Regions from separate parts of the Streptomyces sp. NPDC001381 genome, predicted to be linked through region 1. Evidence: riboswitches for the same ligand, from Rfam matches in the RefSeq annotation. Region 1 holds a riboswitch; each other region holds the start of a gene.
The links. Region 1 has a riboswitch for cobalamin ahead of ACFY2L_RS14670 (ribonucleoside-diphosphate reductase subunit alpha). Riboswitches for the same ligand answer to the same signal wherever they lie in the genome.
Positions count from the first base shown of each region.

Region 1 (3,389 bases):
CTGACCGGCATCCTGGCGACGATGCCCTACATCGCGCTGCAACTCGTGGGCATCCAGGCGGTGCTCGACGTGATGGGCGTCGGCGGCGGCGAGAACACGAACTGGTTCGTCAAGGACCTGCCGCTGCTGATCGCGTTCGGTGTGCTGGCCGCGTACACCTACTCGTCCGGTCTGCGGGCCCCCGCGCTGATCGCGTTCGTGAAGGACACGCTGATCTACATCGTCATCGCGGTGGCGATCATCTACATCCCGATCAAGCTGGGCGGCTTCGACGACATCTTCGCCAAGGCCGGCGAGGCGTTCGGCCAGACCAACCCGGCCACGGGCAAGCCGCGCGGCGCGCTGGCCCCGGCCGAACCGGGCCAGTGGACCTACGCCACCCTGGCCCTCGGCTCCGCGCTCGCGCTGTTCATGTACCCGCACTCGATCACCGCGACCCTGTCCTCCAAGAGCCGTGAGGTGATCCGCCGCAACACCACCATCCTGCCGCTGTACTCGCTGATGCTGGGCCTGCTGGCGCTGCTGGGCTTCATGGCGATCGCGGCCGGGGTCAAGGTCACCAACGGACAGCTGGCCATCCCGCAGCTGTTCGAGACCATGTTCCCGGCGTGGTTCGCGGGTGTGGCGTTCGCGGCGATCGGCATCGGCGCGCTCGTGCCGGCGGCCATCATGTCGATCGCGGCCGCGAACCTCTTCACCCGGAACATCTACAAGGACTTCATCAAGCCGGACGCCACGCCCGCGCAGGAGACCAGGGTCTCCAAGCTGGTGTCCCTGCTGGTGAAGGTGGGCGCCCTGGTCTTCGTCCTCACCATGGACAAGACGGTCGCCATCAACTTCCAGCTGCTGGGCGGCATCTGGATCCTGCAGACCTTCCCGGCCCTGGTCGGCGGCCTGTTCACCCGCTGGTTCCACCGCTGGGCGCTGCTCGCGGGCTGGGCGGTCGGCATGGTCTACGGCACGGTCGCCGCGTACGGCGTCGCCTCCCCGACCCAGAAGCACTTCGGCGGCTCGGCGAAGGAGATCCCGGGCATCGGAGAGATCGGCTACATCGGTCTCACGGCGTTCGTCCTCAATGCCGTCGTGACCGTGGTCCTGACCTTCGCCCTCAAGGCCGTGAAGGCCCCCGAGGGCATCGACGAGACCAGGCCGCAGGACTACACGGCGGACGCCGGGGACCCGGGGGTGCAGGTGGAGCTGCCGCCGGCGACCGCCGGAGCGTCCCACTAGACGAGACCGCGGCGGGCCGTCGGGAAAATCCGGCGGCCCGCCGTCGTGCGCATGGGGCACACTGCGCGCCATGGACATCCGGATCAGGCAGGCGAAACCCAGCGAGTACGCCGCCCTCGGCGAGATGACGGCCCGTGCCTACCTCGACGACGGCCTGCTCGACTACGGCGAGGGCGACGAGTACCTGCCCGTGCTGAAGGACGTGGCCGGGCGGGCGGCCGCCGCCGAGGTCCTCGTGGCCGTGGAGGGCGAACGGCTCCTCGGCGGAGTCACCTTCGTCCCCGGCCCCGGCCCCGTCGCCGACATCGCCCGTCCCGGCGAGACGGAGATCAGGGCGCTCGCCGTCACGCGCGAGGCGCGGGGCCGGGGCGCCGGTGAGGCCCTCGTGCGGAGCTGTGTCGACCGCGCCCGGGCCATGGAGGGCCGCACCGCCGTCGTCCTGTCGACCCAGCGCGCCATGCACAGCGCCCACCGCCTCTACGAGCGCCTCGGCTTCGTCCGCACACCGGAGCGGGACTGGAATCCCGTGCCGCACCTGGACGACCTCACTCTCCTCACCTACAAGTTGACACTCTGAAACCACCCCGACACAACATCTGGGGGTGGCGTGACGGGTGAGCACAAGATGTATGCTCATGCTCGCTGTCGCCGCAGGGGAATCCGGTGCGAATCCGGAACTGTCCCGCAACGGTGTACTCGCGTGTGCGCCCACCCGTGTCCGCACGCCTGTCCAGTCCGAGGACCTGTCGGCAGCGCACCCGGCCGTCCGGCCCGGGTGCCTTGACGTCCGGGCCTCGTGGAGTGGGCCGGTGGACGCGACGCCGCGTGCGCTCGTGTGCTGCCCCCTGCTCCGCGCCAGGCCCCCTGCCGAGCGAGGGAGAGCCCCACGTGACCATCGCGCCAGCCGATCCGGCCTCAGCCGTCCTGCCGGAAACCGACGGTCCCGGTGCCGCGCTGCTGCGGACCCTGACCGAGCTGACCGCCGACCTCCCCGACGCCGACCCCGGCCGGGTCGCCGCCGCCGCGCTGCGCGGCCGGTCCGCCGGGGCGGACGAGAGGGAGCTGCGCGAGCTGGCCACGGAGGCGGCCGCCGGCCTGATCTCCGAGGACCCCGCCTACTCCCGGCTGGCCGCCCGGCTGCTGACGATCAGCATCGCCACGGAGGCCGCCTCCCAGGGCGTCACCTCGTTCACCGGGTCCGTGGCCGTCGGTCACCGCGAGGGCCTCATCGCCGACCGCACCGCCGACTTCGTACGGCTGCACGCGGCCCGCCTGGACGCGCTGATCGACCCGGCCGCCGACGACCGCTTCGGCTACTTCGGGCTCCGCACCCTGCACAGCCGCTACCTGCTGCGGCACCCGCACACCCGCAAGGTCGTCGAGACGCCCCAGCACTTCCTGCTGCGGGTGGCCTGCGGTCTCGCCGAGGACGACACCACCCGTGCCCTGGACGAGGTCGCGGCGCTCTACGGGCTCATGAGCCGCCTCGACTACCTGCCGTCCTCCCCCACGCTCTTCAACTCCGGCACCCGGCACCCCCAGATGTCGTCCTGCTACCTCCTCGACTCCCCGCTGGACGAGCTGGACTCGATCTACGACCGCTACCACCAGGTGGCCCGGCTCTCCAAGCACGCCGGCGGCATCGGGCTGTCGTACTCCCGGATCCGCAGCCGCGGTTCGCTGATCCGCGGCACCAACGGGCACTCCAACGGCATCGTCCCGTTCCTGAAGACCCTGGACGCCTCCGTCGCCGCCGTGAACCAGGGCGGCCGGCGCAAGGGCGCGGCCGCGGTCTACCTGGAGACCTGGCACTCCGACATCGAGGAGTTCCTGGAGCTGCGCGACAACACCGGTGAGGACGCCCGCCGTACGCACAACCTGAACCTCGCGCACTGGGTCCCGGACGAGTTCATGCGCCGGGTGAACGCCGACGAGCAGTGGTCGCTGTTCTCCCCCTCCGACGTGCCCGAGCTGGTCGACCTGTGGGGCGAGGAGTTCGACGCCGCGTACCGCGCGGCGGAGGCGGCCGGGCTCGCCAGGAGGACCATCGCGGCCCGTGATCTGTACGGCCGGATGATGCGGACCCTCGCGCAGACCGGCAACGGCTGGATGACCTTCAAGGACGCGGCCAACCGCACCGCCAACCAGACGGCGGAGCC
Region 1 is NZ_JBIAWO010000003.1:234,540-237,928, forward strand. Features, by position in the region: gene mctP (monocarboxylate uptake permease MctP) at 1-1,230, shown strand, start outside; gene ACFY2L_RS14665 (GNAT family N-acetyltransferase) at 1,301-1,807, shown strand; cobalamin riboswitch at 1,847-1,996, shown strand; gene ACFY2L_RS14670 (ribonucleoside-diphosphate reductase subunit alpha) at 2,119-3,389, shown strand, end outside.

Region 2 (3,389 bases), on a different contig from region 1:
GGTAGACGGCGAGGTGCATGGGGAGTTCGCTGGTCGGGGTGAGGGTGCCGAGCACCTGCCGGCCGGTGAGGTCGACGCCTGTGATGTCGCCGGGGGTGAGGCGGTCGTAGGGCACCCCCGAGGGGGTGACCAGCACGGTGTCGCCGACGCGCGCGGAGACGTTGCCGGAGGTGCCGACGACCAGGCCGTCGGTGACGGTGCGGCGGGCCGTCGCGACGAGCGCCTCCCAGGCCCGCGCCTCCTCCGGGAGCGCGCATCCTCCCGGCGCCCCGGCCGCGTTCTGTATGCGGTCCCGGCTGTCCCGGGCCTGCCGTCCGTCACGCCGCTGCTCGCCCATGCCCCCGATCCTGCCAGGGGGACGCCGGGTCGGCCGGAGTGCCGCCGATCAGGTGACCAGGATCTCTTTCCGCGGCTCCACGGACCGGCCGGCGGGGTGCGCAGGCGGCACGGGGCAGGCCCCGCTTGGGGCGGCGCGTCGGACAGAGTGGCGGCGCTCACATTTGGACACCCTGACGCCTGCCCCAGTTCACCTTCCGTTCACCCAGGTTGCCTACTTTCAACAAGCCAATGACCTCGAACGATTGCCTGGGTAAATGGAAAACTTCTCGCTGATCCTCGCGATTGTGGTGGTAACCGCACTCGCGTTCGATTTCACGAACGGTTTTCACGACACCGCCAACGCGATGGCCACGACCATCTCCACCGGTGCACTCAAGCCCAAGGTCGCGGTGGCCATGTCCGCCGTGCTCAACCTTGTGGGCGCATTCCTCTCGGTGGAGGTCGCCAACACGATCTCCAAGGGTCTCGTCGACGAGACCGGCATCCGTCCCGAGGTCATCTTCGCCGCCCTGGTCGGCGCGATCCTCTGGAACCTGCTGACCTGGCTGGTGGGCCTCCCCTCCAGCTCCTCCCACGCCCTCATGGGCGGTCTGATCGGCGCCACCATCGCCTCCGCCGGCATGGGCGCGGTCCACGGTGACGTCCTGGTCACCAAGGTCCTGATCCCGGCGGTCGCCGCCCCGCTGGTCGCGGGCATCGCGGCGATGCTGGCGACGCGCCTGTCCTACACCCTCGGCAAGAAGGCCGACGGCAAGGCGGCCGACAAGGGCTACCGCGCGGGCCAGATCGCCTCGGCCGGCCTGGTCTCCCTCGCGCACGGCACGAACGACGCGCAGAAGACGATGGGCATCATCACCCTCGCCCTGGTCGCCGGCGGTGCCGTCGCCCCCGACTCCGACCCGCCCACCTGGGTCATCCTCTCCGCCGGCCTGGCCATCGCGCTCGGCACCTACCTCGGCGGCTGGCGCATCATCCGCACCATGGGCAAGGGCCTGACCGACCTCCAGCCGCAGCAGGGCTTCGCCGCCCAGACCAGCGCGGCGACGGTCATCCTGGCCTCCTCCCACCTCGGTTTCTCCCTCTCCACCACGCACTCCGTCTCCGGTTCGGTGATGGGCGCGGGGCTGGGCCGCAAGGGCGGCGTGGTCCGCTGGTCCACGGCGACCCGGATGTTCGTGGCCTGGGGCCTGACGCTCCCGGCGGCCGCCCTGGTGGGCGCGCTGGCCGAGTCGGTCACGAACCTGGGCGACTGGGGCACGGCGGTCGTGGCGGTCTTCCTCGTCGCCTCCAGCGCGGCGATCTGGAAGATCTCGCGCCGCGAGGTCGTGGACGCGTCCAACGTCAACGAGACCGAGGAGCCGGCGGGCGTGGTCACCACGGCGATCGCCGCCGTCGCCCCGCCTCCGGCCGGCACGGTCACCGAGGGCCTGACGGCCACCATCCCCTCCCCGGCCGCCACGGCCACCGAGCCCACGGCCCCCGCGGTCTGAACCCGCCCACCCGGTACGAAGGAAGAGAAGCAGCATGAAGATCGACTGGGCGGCCCTCGGCTCCGTCTTCGGCGTCAGCCTCGTGATCACCGTGGCCCTGGTGGCCCTCTTCACCCTCGGCATCATGGGCCTGTCCCGTCAGGAACGCGCCGCGGAACAGGGCGGCTCCGCCACCCTCGCGGTCACCGGCGCCTACGCGTGCTTCGCGGCCTGCGCGGCGGCGGTGGCGTACGGGATCTCCCTGATCGTGGCCTGACCCACCAGCTCGGACACCTCGGGGTGCGGGACGGATCGCCGTCCCGCACCCCTTTTCCGTGACCTCCGGAACCGCCCCTGTGTGGGGCTCAGCACACTCCAGCCTCGCAGGTCAACGGCAAGTTGACGGCCCTTCCGGGGCCATGGTGGACTGCCGGAGCCATGTACGGCGGCAGAAGAGGAAGCCGGTGCGAATCCGGCGCGGTCCCGCCACTGTCACCGGGGTGCACCACCCCGGGAGCCAGGAACTCTCGCCGCCGGTCTCGTCGAACCAGGGCGTGGACACCCTGAGTGAGGACATATCGCCATGCTCGCTCGGCCGTTGAGGTACAGCACCAGCTCGCTGCCCGACCCCGCGGCCGGCTGAGCCGATGCGTGCCGATCGCGTTCACGCGTACGGCGCCGCCCTCGGCCTCCTCGGTGACCTGCTCCTCGGTGATCCACGCCGGGGGCATCCGGTCGCCGCGTTCGGGCGGGCCGCCGGAGCCGTGGAGCGGGTGCTGTGGCGGGACCACCGCGGGTGGGGCGCCCTGCACACCGTCGTCTGCGCCGGTGGGGCCGTGGTCCTCGGGGCCGCCGCCGACCGGGCCGTACGGCGTTCCCCGGCCGCTTCCGTCGCTCTCGCCTCCGCCGCCACCTGGGCCGTGGTGGGCGGGACCTCGCTCGCCCGCGAGGCCCGTGCCGTCGGGCGCGCCCTGGAGGCGGGGGACGTCGAGGGCGCGCGGGCCCGGCTGCCCCACCTGTGCGGGCGGGATCCGCAGGCCCTCGACGCCGACGGGATCGCGCGGGCCGTCGTCGAGTCCGTCGCCGAGAACACCTCCGACGCCGTGGTGGGCGCCCTGGTGTGGGGCGCCGTGGGCGGTGTGCCGGGGCTGCTCGGGTTCCGGGCCGTCAACACCCTGGACGCGATGGTCGGGCACAGGTCGCCCCGGTACCGGCGCTTCGGGTGGGCCTCCGCGCGGCTCGACGACCTCGCGGGGTGGCCGGGGGCGCGGCTGACCGCCGTCCTCGCCGCCGTCGCCGGCGACCGGCCGCGCGCCGCCGTACGGGCCTGGCGGGACGACGCCCACCTGCACCCCAGTCCCAACGCCGGTCCCGTGGAGGCCTCCTTCGCCGGTGCGCTCGGGGTGCGGCTGGGCGGGACCCTGTCCTACGCCGGGCGGGTGGAGCACCGGCCCGTGCTCAACGGGACGGCGGGACGTGCCGTCGTCGCCCACGACATCGAACGCGCCGTACGGCTCTCCCGCCGTGTCGGCCTGCTCGCGCTCGGCGTCACCGTCGCCGCGCGCCTCATCGCGAAGGGGC
Region 2 is NZ_JBIAWO010000001.1:61,280-64,668, forward strand. Features, by position in the region: gene ACFY2L_RS00320 (class II aldolase/adducin family protein) at 1-337, opposite strand, end outside; gene ACFY2L_RS00325 (anion permease) at 594-1,829, shown strand; gene ACFY2L_RS00330 (hypothetical protein) at 1,864-2,085, shown strand; cobalamin riboswitch at 2,215-2,358, shown strand; gene ACFY2L_RS00335 (cobalamin biosynthesis protein) at 2,456-3,389, shown strand, end outside.
Region 2: another riboswitch for cobalamin. It lies ahead of ACFY2L_RS00335 (cobalamin biosynthesis protein); the one in region 1 lies ahead of ACFY2L_RS14670 (ribonucleoside-diphosphate reductase subunit alpha).

Region 3 (3,389 bases), on a different contig from region 1:
ACCCAGGCCTCGGCGACCGCCGTGCGGGGCGGGGAGTAGGCGTCGAGGACGCGGCGCCAGTCGCGGTAGATCGCGTGGACCTCGTCGCGGTCGTAGAAGGGGTGGGTGCCGGGAGGCAGCCGCGCGAGGGCCTGCTCGCCGCTCAGGTCCGGCGCGCCGAGGTCGCGGAGGGGTTCGGTGAGGTCCTTGGCGAGGGCGTGGGCCACGTCCACCCGGAAGCCGTCGACGCCCCGGTCGGACCAGAAGCGCAGGGTGGTGCGGAAGTCCTCGCGGACCTCCTCGTGGTCCCAGTCGAGGTCGGGCTGCTGACGGGCGAAGAGGTGGAGGTACCACTGGCCGTCCGGGACGCGTTCCCAGGCGCTGCCGCCGAAGACCGACTGCCAGTCGGTGGGCGGGAGTTCGCCGTGCGCGCCGCGTCCGTCGCGGAAGACGTAGCGCTCGCGGGCCGGGGAGCCCGGGCGGGCGGCCAGGGCCTCCTGGAACCAGGGGTGCTGGTGCGAGGTGTGGTTGGGGACGAGGTCGACGATCACCTTCAGTCCGAGGCGGTGGGCCTCGGCGGCCAGCGCGTCGAAGTCCGCGAGGGTGCCCAGGCGCGGGTCGACGTCGCGGTGGTCGGCGACGTCGTAGCCCCCGTCGGCCAGTTCGGAGGGGTAGAAGGGGCTGAGCCAGAGCGCGTCCACGCCGAGGGCGGCGAGGTGGGGCAGCCGGCCGGTGACCCCCGGGAGGTCGCCGAGGCCGTCTCCGTCGGCGTCGGCGAAGCTGCGCGGGTACACCTGGTAGACGACGGCCTGGCGCCACCAGTCGGGGTTGCGTGAGGAGATGTCGGTCACGAACGGAAGTCTGTCCAAGTTGCCGGGAAAGTGAACGTGCTGACGGTCCGGAGGGGATCGTTCCGCACGTGACGAAGTCGTGATGGAAGCTTGAACTCCCCAGGTTTTGCACCAGGTTGACAGCGCTCTCACGTCCACACGACGATGGGCGGACACTGTGGCGCCTGTGACCGAAGGGCCCCGTGTTTCTTCTGATCTGACCAATCAGCCCTGGCTTTGCCCTGGCATTCGCCAAGAATGGATACGCATGTCCATAGCGAGACGTGTCACCGTGCGCCGCCTGCTGGGGACGGGCGCCGCTTCGCTCACCCTCTGCGCCGCCTCCGTCGCCGCCGCCTCCGGCGCCTGGGCCCAGTCCGGCACCCCCGGCGGGGACGGCTGGAACACCGGCGGTCACTACCAGCCGGGCACCGGCGCGGGCACCGAGACGGGGACCGACCGCTGCCAGTTCTCGCTCGACGGCAAGAACTTCTTCGACTCGGTGCGGGTCGACGACCAGAACCTCAAGCCGACCCAGGACGGCGAGGTCCACATCAGCGTCCGCACGGCCGGCGACGCGAGCACCTGCACCGCCTCCCTGGCCTCCTACCTCGCCCACGGCGCCACCTTCGGCACCTCCGGTGAGCAGGTCTTCGTCGACTTCGACTCGGTGACCGTCAAGCCCGGGCAGACCGACACGCTCGACATCTCCGTCCCCGACGCCGGCTGCTACGCGCAGATCGACCTCTACCGCGGTGCGGTGAAGTTCGACGGCAAGCTCGACGCCAAGGACGGCTTCGAGCACGGCGAACTGCCCAAGGGACCGGACCGGCCGGTCATCAAGGACAAGCTGATCGCCGCGTGGAACGGCGGCACGAAGGACTGCACGGTCACCGAGCAGCCGCCGTCGTCGTCCCCGCCGGCCGGCGGCGGTGAGTCGCCGTCGGCGCCCGCCTCCTCGGCCCCGCCGTCGGACTCGTCGTCCGAGAGCACGACCCCGTCGCCGACGGCGTCGGAGCCCGAGTCGGAGTCGAGCACCCCGGCCCCGTCCGCCTCCGAGTCGACCACCGCCCCCGCCACCACGCCCGACGGCGGCGGTGGCGACCTCGCCGAGACCGGCGCGAACAGCGCCACCCCGCTGATCGCGGGCGGCGCCGCCGCCCTGCTGCTCGGCGGCGCGGCGATCGTGGTGGCCACCCGCCGCCGCAAGGCGACCCGCGCCTGACCCGCGCCTCTCCGGTACGGCCGCCCCGGCACCCTCGTGGAGCCGGGGCGGCCGTACGTTACGGTGGGCGGGTCGTGGTGTTCGGGAATCCGGTGCGACACCGGAGCGGCCCTCGCCACTGTGATCGGGGAGTCCCCGGCCCGAGTCCCCCCGCGGGACAGCCACTGGCCGTCATGAGACGGCCGGGAAGGCGGGCCGGAGACGTCGGCACCCGCAGCCAGGAGACCGGCCACGGCATCTCACGAAGTGATCCACGAGGTGCTGGAGCGTGACCGCATGACCGAGCCCGTCGCCCTGCCCGGAGCCGCCGCCTTCCGATGGCGGCGCGAGGACACCGTCAGGACGGCGGGGCTGATGGCCGCCATAGCCGGCCTGCACGTACTGGCCTTCGGCATCCTCTTCCTGCTCGTCGTGCCCGGTCACTACGAGGTCGGGAACAAGGCCTTCGGCATCGGGCTCGGCGTCACCGCCTACACCCTCGGCATGCGGCACGCCTTCGACGCCGACCACATCGCCGCGATCGACAACACCACCCGCAAGCTGATGGCGGACGGCAAGCGGCCGGTGTCGGTGGGGTTCTGGTTCGCCCTCGGGCACTCCAGCGTGGTCGTGCTCCTCGCCGCGCTCATCGCCGGCGGCACCCGGCTCGCCGGCACGGTGATGAACGAGGACTCACGCACCCACCAGGTCCTCGGCTTCCTCGGCACGACCGTCTCCGGCACGTTCCTCTACCTCATCGCCGCCCTCAACCTCGTCGCCCTGAGGGGGATCCTGCGCGTCTTCCGGGCGATGCGGGAGGGGACGTACGACGAGCGGGAGCTGGAACAGCACCTGGACTCCCGCGGGTTCATGAACCGGATCCTCGGCCGGCTGACCAAGTCGGTGTCCCGGCCCGGGCAGATGTTCCCGCTCGGCTTCCTCTTCGGGCTCGGCTTCGACACCGCCACCGAGGTCACCCTGATGGTGATGGCGGGCTCCGGGGCGGCGGCCGGACTGCCCTGGTACGCGATCCTCTGCCTCCCCCTCCTGTTCGCCGCCGGGATGAGCCTCTTCGACACCCTCGACGGCACCTTCATGAACTTCGCCTACCAGTGGGCGTTCTCCCACCCCGTCCGCAAGGTCTTCTACAACCTCGCCATCACCGGCCTGTCCATCGCCGTCGCCTTCTTCATCGGCACGATCGAGCTGGTCGGCGTCCTGCACGAGAAGTTCCGCCTGACGGACGGCGTCACCGGCCGGATCGCGGCGCTCGACCTCGACAACGTCGGATACGTCATCGTCGGCCTGTTCGTGCTCGTGTGGGCGGCGGCGATCGCCTACTGGCGGTTCGCCAGGGTGGAGGAACGCTGGACCCC
Region 3 is NZ_JBIAWO010000004.1:463,380-466,768, reverse strand. Features, by position in the region: gene ACFY2L_RS20675 (glycoside hydrolase family 13 protein) at 1-830, opposite strand, end outside; gene ACFY2L_RS20670 (LAETG motif-containing sortase-dependent surface protein) at 1,078-2,034, shown strand; cobalamin riboswitch at 2,093-2,283, shown strand; gene ACFY2L_RS20665 (HoxN/HupN/NixA family nickel/cobalt transporter) at 2,311-3,389, shown strand, end outside.
Region 3: another riboswitch for cobalamin. It lies ahead of ACFY2L_RS20665 (HoxN/HupN/NixA family nickel/cobalt transporter); the one in region 1 lies ahead of ACFY2L_RS14670 (ribonucleoside-diphosphate reductase subunit alpha).

Region 4 (3,389 bases), on a different contig from region 1:
GGATGCCCTGGGCCCAGGCCGGGAGGGGGACCTCGGGGAGGGTGAGCAGGGTGTGGGTGCCGGGGACGGCGGAGCCGAGGGCGAGGGTGAAGAGGAGGCGGACGGCTATGACGGCGAGGGCGAGCTTGAGGAAGGCGGGGTAGGAGCGGGCCCAGGGGGCCGGGGTCCGGGGGCGGCAGGTGACCACGACGTAGGCGGAGGTGGTGAGGAGGAGCGCGAGGAGGAGGGGGTTGGTGGTGCGGGTCGCGGCGGTGCCGAGGGAGAGGGACCAGAGCCACCAGGCGGCGGGGTGGAACCGGACGGGTGCGAAAGCGCCGGCCGGAGCCGGCGGGGTGGCACGGGGGTGCCGCGAGGCGGCGCGGGCCGGTGCCGGCGGGGTGGAGTGGGGTTGCCGCGAGATGGCGCGGGCCGGTGCCGGCGGGGTGGAGTGAGGCTGCCGCGAGGGGGCGACGGCCCGCGCGTGCGGGGTGTCTCCTCCGCTCCCGGCTTCGCCCGCGCGGTGGGACTCCCGCCGCTCACCCGTGCCGTCTCGGCGGCACGACTGCCCGCGGCCGCGCTCGTCACGCATTCCCGCGCCGCCGGGCCTGCCGGACCGCTGCCGCTGCCAGGACCGCCACCACCGCCGCGCCCGCGTACACGCCCACCGACGGCCCGCCGTCGGGTTCGGGCTCCGCCTCGGGCCGCGCCGACACCTGCTCCCCGCACCCCGTCCTCGGGTACCCCGCGATCGCGCACAGCAGGGCGTTCGCGTCGTAGCGGAGGGGCTTGGCGACGGAGGCCAGGGCCTCCGCCGTCGTGGCGTCGGGGGAGACCCGGGCGCAGGCCCGGCGCAGGGCGGGCGGGGTCGCGCCGGACGGGGCGTCCCGCCGGGTGCCGAAGTCGATGACCAGGGCCACCCGCTTCGTACCGGACCGCTCGGGCGTCCGCGCGCAGATCGCGTCGAAGGAGGCCGCGCCCCGGGGCCGGGACGCGTCCTCGGAGTCCGCGCTGACCGCGAAGCGGAAGCCCTGGACGTCGCCGTCGGAGGGGCGGGCGGTGCCCGGCCCCTGGGTGGCGTACGACCAGTGGCCGCCGGTGCGTTCCCAGAAGGACCAGTAGCGGTAACCGGTGGCGTGGGCCGGGCCGGTGCCCGCCAGGGTCAGGAACAGCGCGGCGAGGAGCAGGAGGCAGCGGCGGCGCGTCACGGCTGCTGCTTCCTGCGGCCGCTGATCAGGAAGCCGATGCCGACACCGGCGACGAGGAAGACACCGACGGTCCACCACGTGCCGTACCCGTCGTCGCCCTCGTCCTTCCGGTCCGGCTTCTCCGCCGCGTTCTCGGCGGCCTGCTGCGCCCGCGGCGCGGGGCCCGTCGCGTTGAGCTTCTCGACCAGGTCGGTGCCGCCGAAGTCGCGGGGGTCGGTGCCCGTGGCGTGCGCCGCGAAGATGAGCTGGGCGTATGCGGCGGGGCCGCTCTGCCGCGCCCAGGCCGCGGAGTTCCGCTCCAGCCACCGCAGGGGCTTCGTGGCCTGGGCGGCCCCGCCCTGCGCGGCGAGCGCGACCACCGCGTCGGCGGTGTTGCCGTAGTCGGGCTGGTCCTCCGCGCCGGGGAGGACGGAGGTGAGGTACCCGTTCCCGGCGAGCACCCGCGCCAGGTAGGAGGCGCCGTTGGCCGCCACCTGCCGCGGCGTCGGCCGGTCGGCGTCGGCGCAGGCCGCGGCCGCCTCCTTGCCCGAGGTCACCACCAGGCCCCTGCCGAGCGCGCCCACCACGCCCGCGGCCGTCGCGTCCGCGTTGGCGGCCAGCCCGCCCTTCTTGTCCGGCTGGTAGGCGAAGGCGCCCGCGCCCTCGCCCTCGCACGGCAGGGCGAGCTTCATCAGGGCGTCGTACGGGGACCGGCCGCCCTTGCGGACATCCGCCGGCTTCTCCCCCACGGCGGTCAGCGCGCCGATGACGACGGACGTCGAGTTGGCGTCGCTGGCCCCGCCAGGGGAGTAGCCCCAGCCGCCGTCGGTGTTCTGCGCGGACTTCAGCCAGGTGACGGCCTTGCCGGTCACGCCGTCGTGCCCGCCGACGGCGGCCAGTGCCTGGACGGCGGCGGCGGTGCTGTTGGTGTCGACCTGGAGCCCGGCGCCGCAGGCCTTGGCGGTGTCGGCGCGGAACGGCGCGAACGCCCCGTCGGCGCACTGCTGCCCCGCCAGCCACGCGACGGCCCGGTCGGCGGGGACCACGCCCACGGTGTCCTGCGCGAGCAGCGCCAGCGACTGGCGCCACACGCCGTCGTACGTCGGGTCGGCGGTGCCGTAGAGGCCGTCGGGTATCCCGGCCGCCGGGGTGGGGGTGGCGGCGACGGACGGAACGGCGGCACCCAGGACTGCGGCGGTGGTGGCGGCCAGGGCCGCGGCGCTGTGGCGGAACTTCATGATCGGCGGGTGCCTCTCCCGGTCGGGAGGTCCGGGAGCCGGGCAGCACGGGACACCCCGGCGGCTCGGCTCCGTAGACCTCGACGGTGCCGTGCGACGGCGGGCTGCCGCGCACGTGAGCCGGTCAACGTCCGCACGGGGCAGTCCGGCTCACCACCGGCGCGGTGGTTCACGGTTGCGGGTCAGCGCCGGAATTGCACCGGCTTCCCCCCGTACGGGTGTGATGACGACGCGGTCACTCTACCCGCAGGTAGCCAGGGCCCTGAGGGGTGGCTGTGAGACGTCCGCCGCCACCGGGCCCGCCCCCGCCAGGTTGGGCAGCGCCGTCACCGTCGTCGTCGCCGGGGAAGTCCGTCGAGCCGGCCACGGCCACCCCGCGCCCGCCGTACGCGCCGCCGCCCCGCACCGACCTGGTGAGGGAGCGGCTGGAGGGGCCGACGATGTGAACCTCACCGCCGACGGCTCCAGGACATCGACTGGTGCACCCCGGAGCACGGCGACCCCGCCCGAGGGCGGGTTCAGGACTTGGTCGTCGTCCAGGCGCTGCAGGTGCTGTCGATGACGTGCTTGTTGTGCCACTCACCGGCGCACACCCGGAGCTCGAGGAGGTATCCCTCGTGGAGATCCTTGTTCTGGTACCGGTAGGTCTGGAAGCCGGCGGTGTTCCAGATGGTTCCCTGCCGGATGGTCGCCTGGCTCTCGGGGTAGATGCTGCGCCAGACGACGAGGGTCGCGTGCCCGTCCTTCTTCTCGTCGACGATCTCGAACCAGTCCCCGACCTCGCGGAAACAGCCCTTCCCCACGGAGTTGTGGGCGCACTCCGTGGCGGACGGCACACTTCCGTCGAACGGCGTGGCGTCGGCCTCGTCGATCTCGAAGTGGACGGCCGAGGCGTTGCCGATCGTGAGCAGGGTCGCGGCGGCGATACCACCGAGGACAGTGCCAATGCGTGCTGCGAGCAACGTAGTTGATCCTTTGACGGTTATTC
Region 4 is NZ_JBIAWO010000001.1:659,360-662,748, reverse strand. Features, by position in the region: gene ACFY2L_RS02995 (energy-coupling factor transporter transmembrane protein EcfT) at 1-568, opposite strand, end outside; gene ACFY2L_RS02990 (SCO2322 family protein) at 561-1,184, opposite strand; gene ACFY2L_RS02985 (prenyltransferase/squalene oxidase repeat-containing protein) at 1,181-2,401, opposite strand; cobalamin riboswitch at 2,518-2,651, opposite strand; gene ACFY2L_RS02980 (hypothetical protein) at 2,920-3,363, opposite strand.
Region 4: another riboswitch for cobalamin. It lies ahead of ACFY2L_RS02985 (prenyltransferase/squalene oxidase repeat-containing protein); the one in region 1 lies ahead of ACFY2L_RS14670 (ribonucleoside-diphosphate reductase subunit alpha).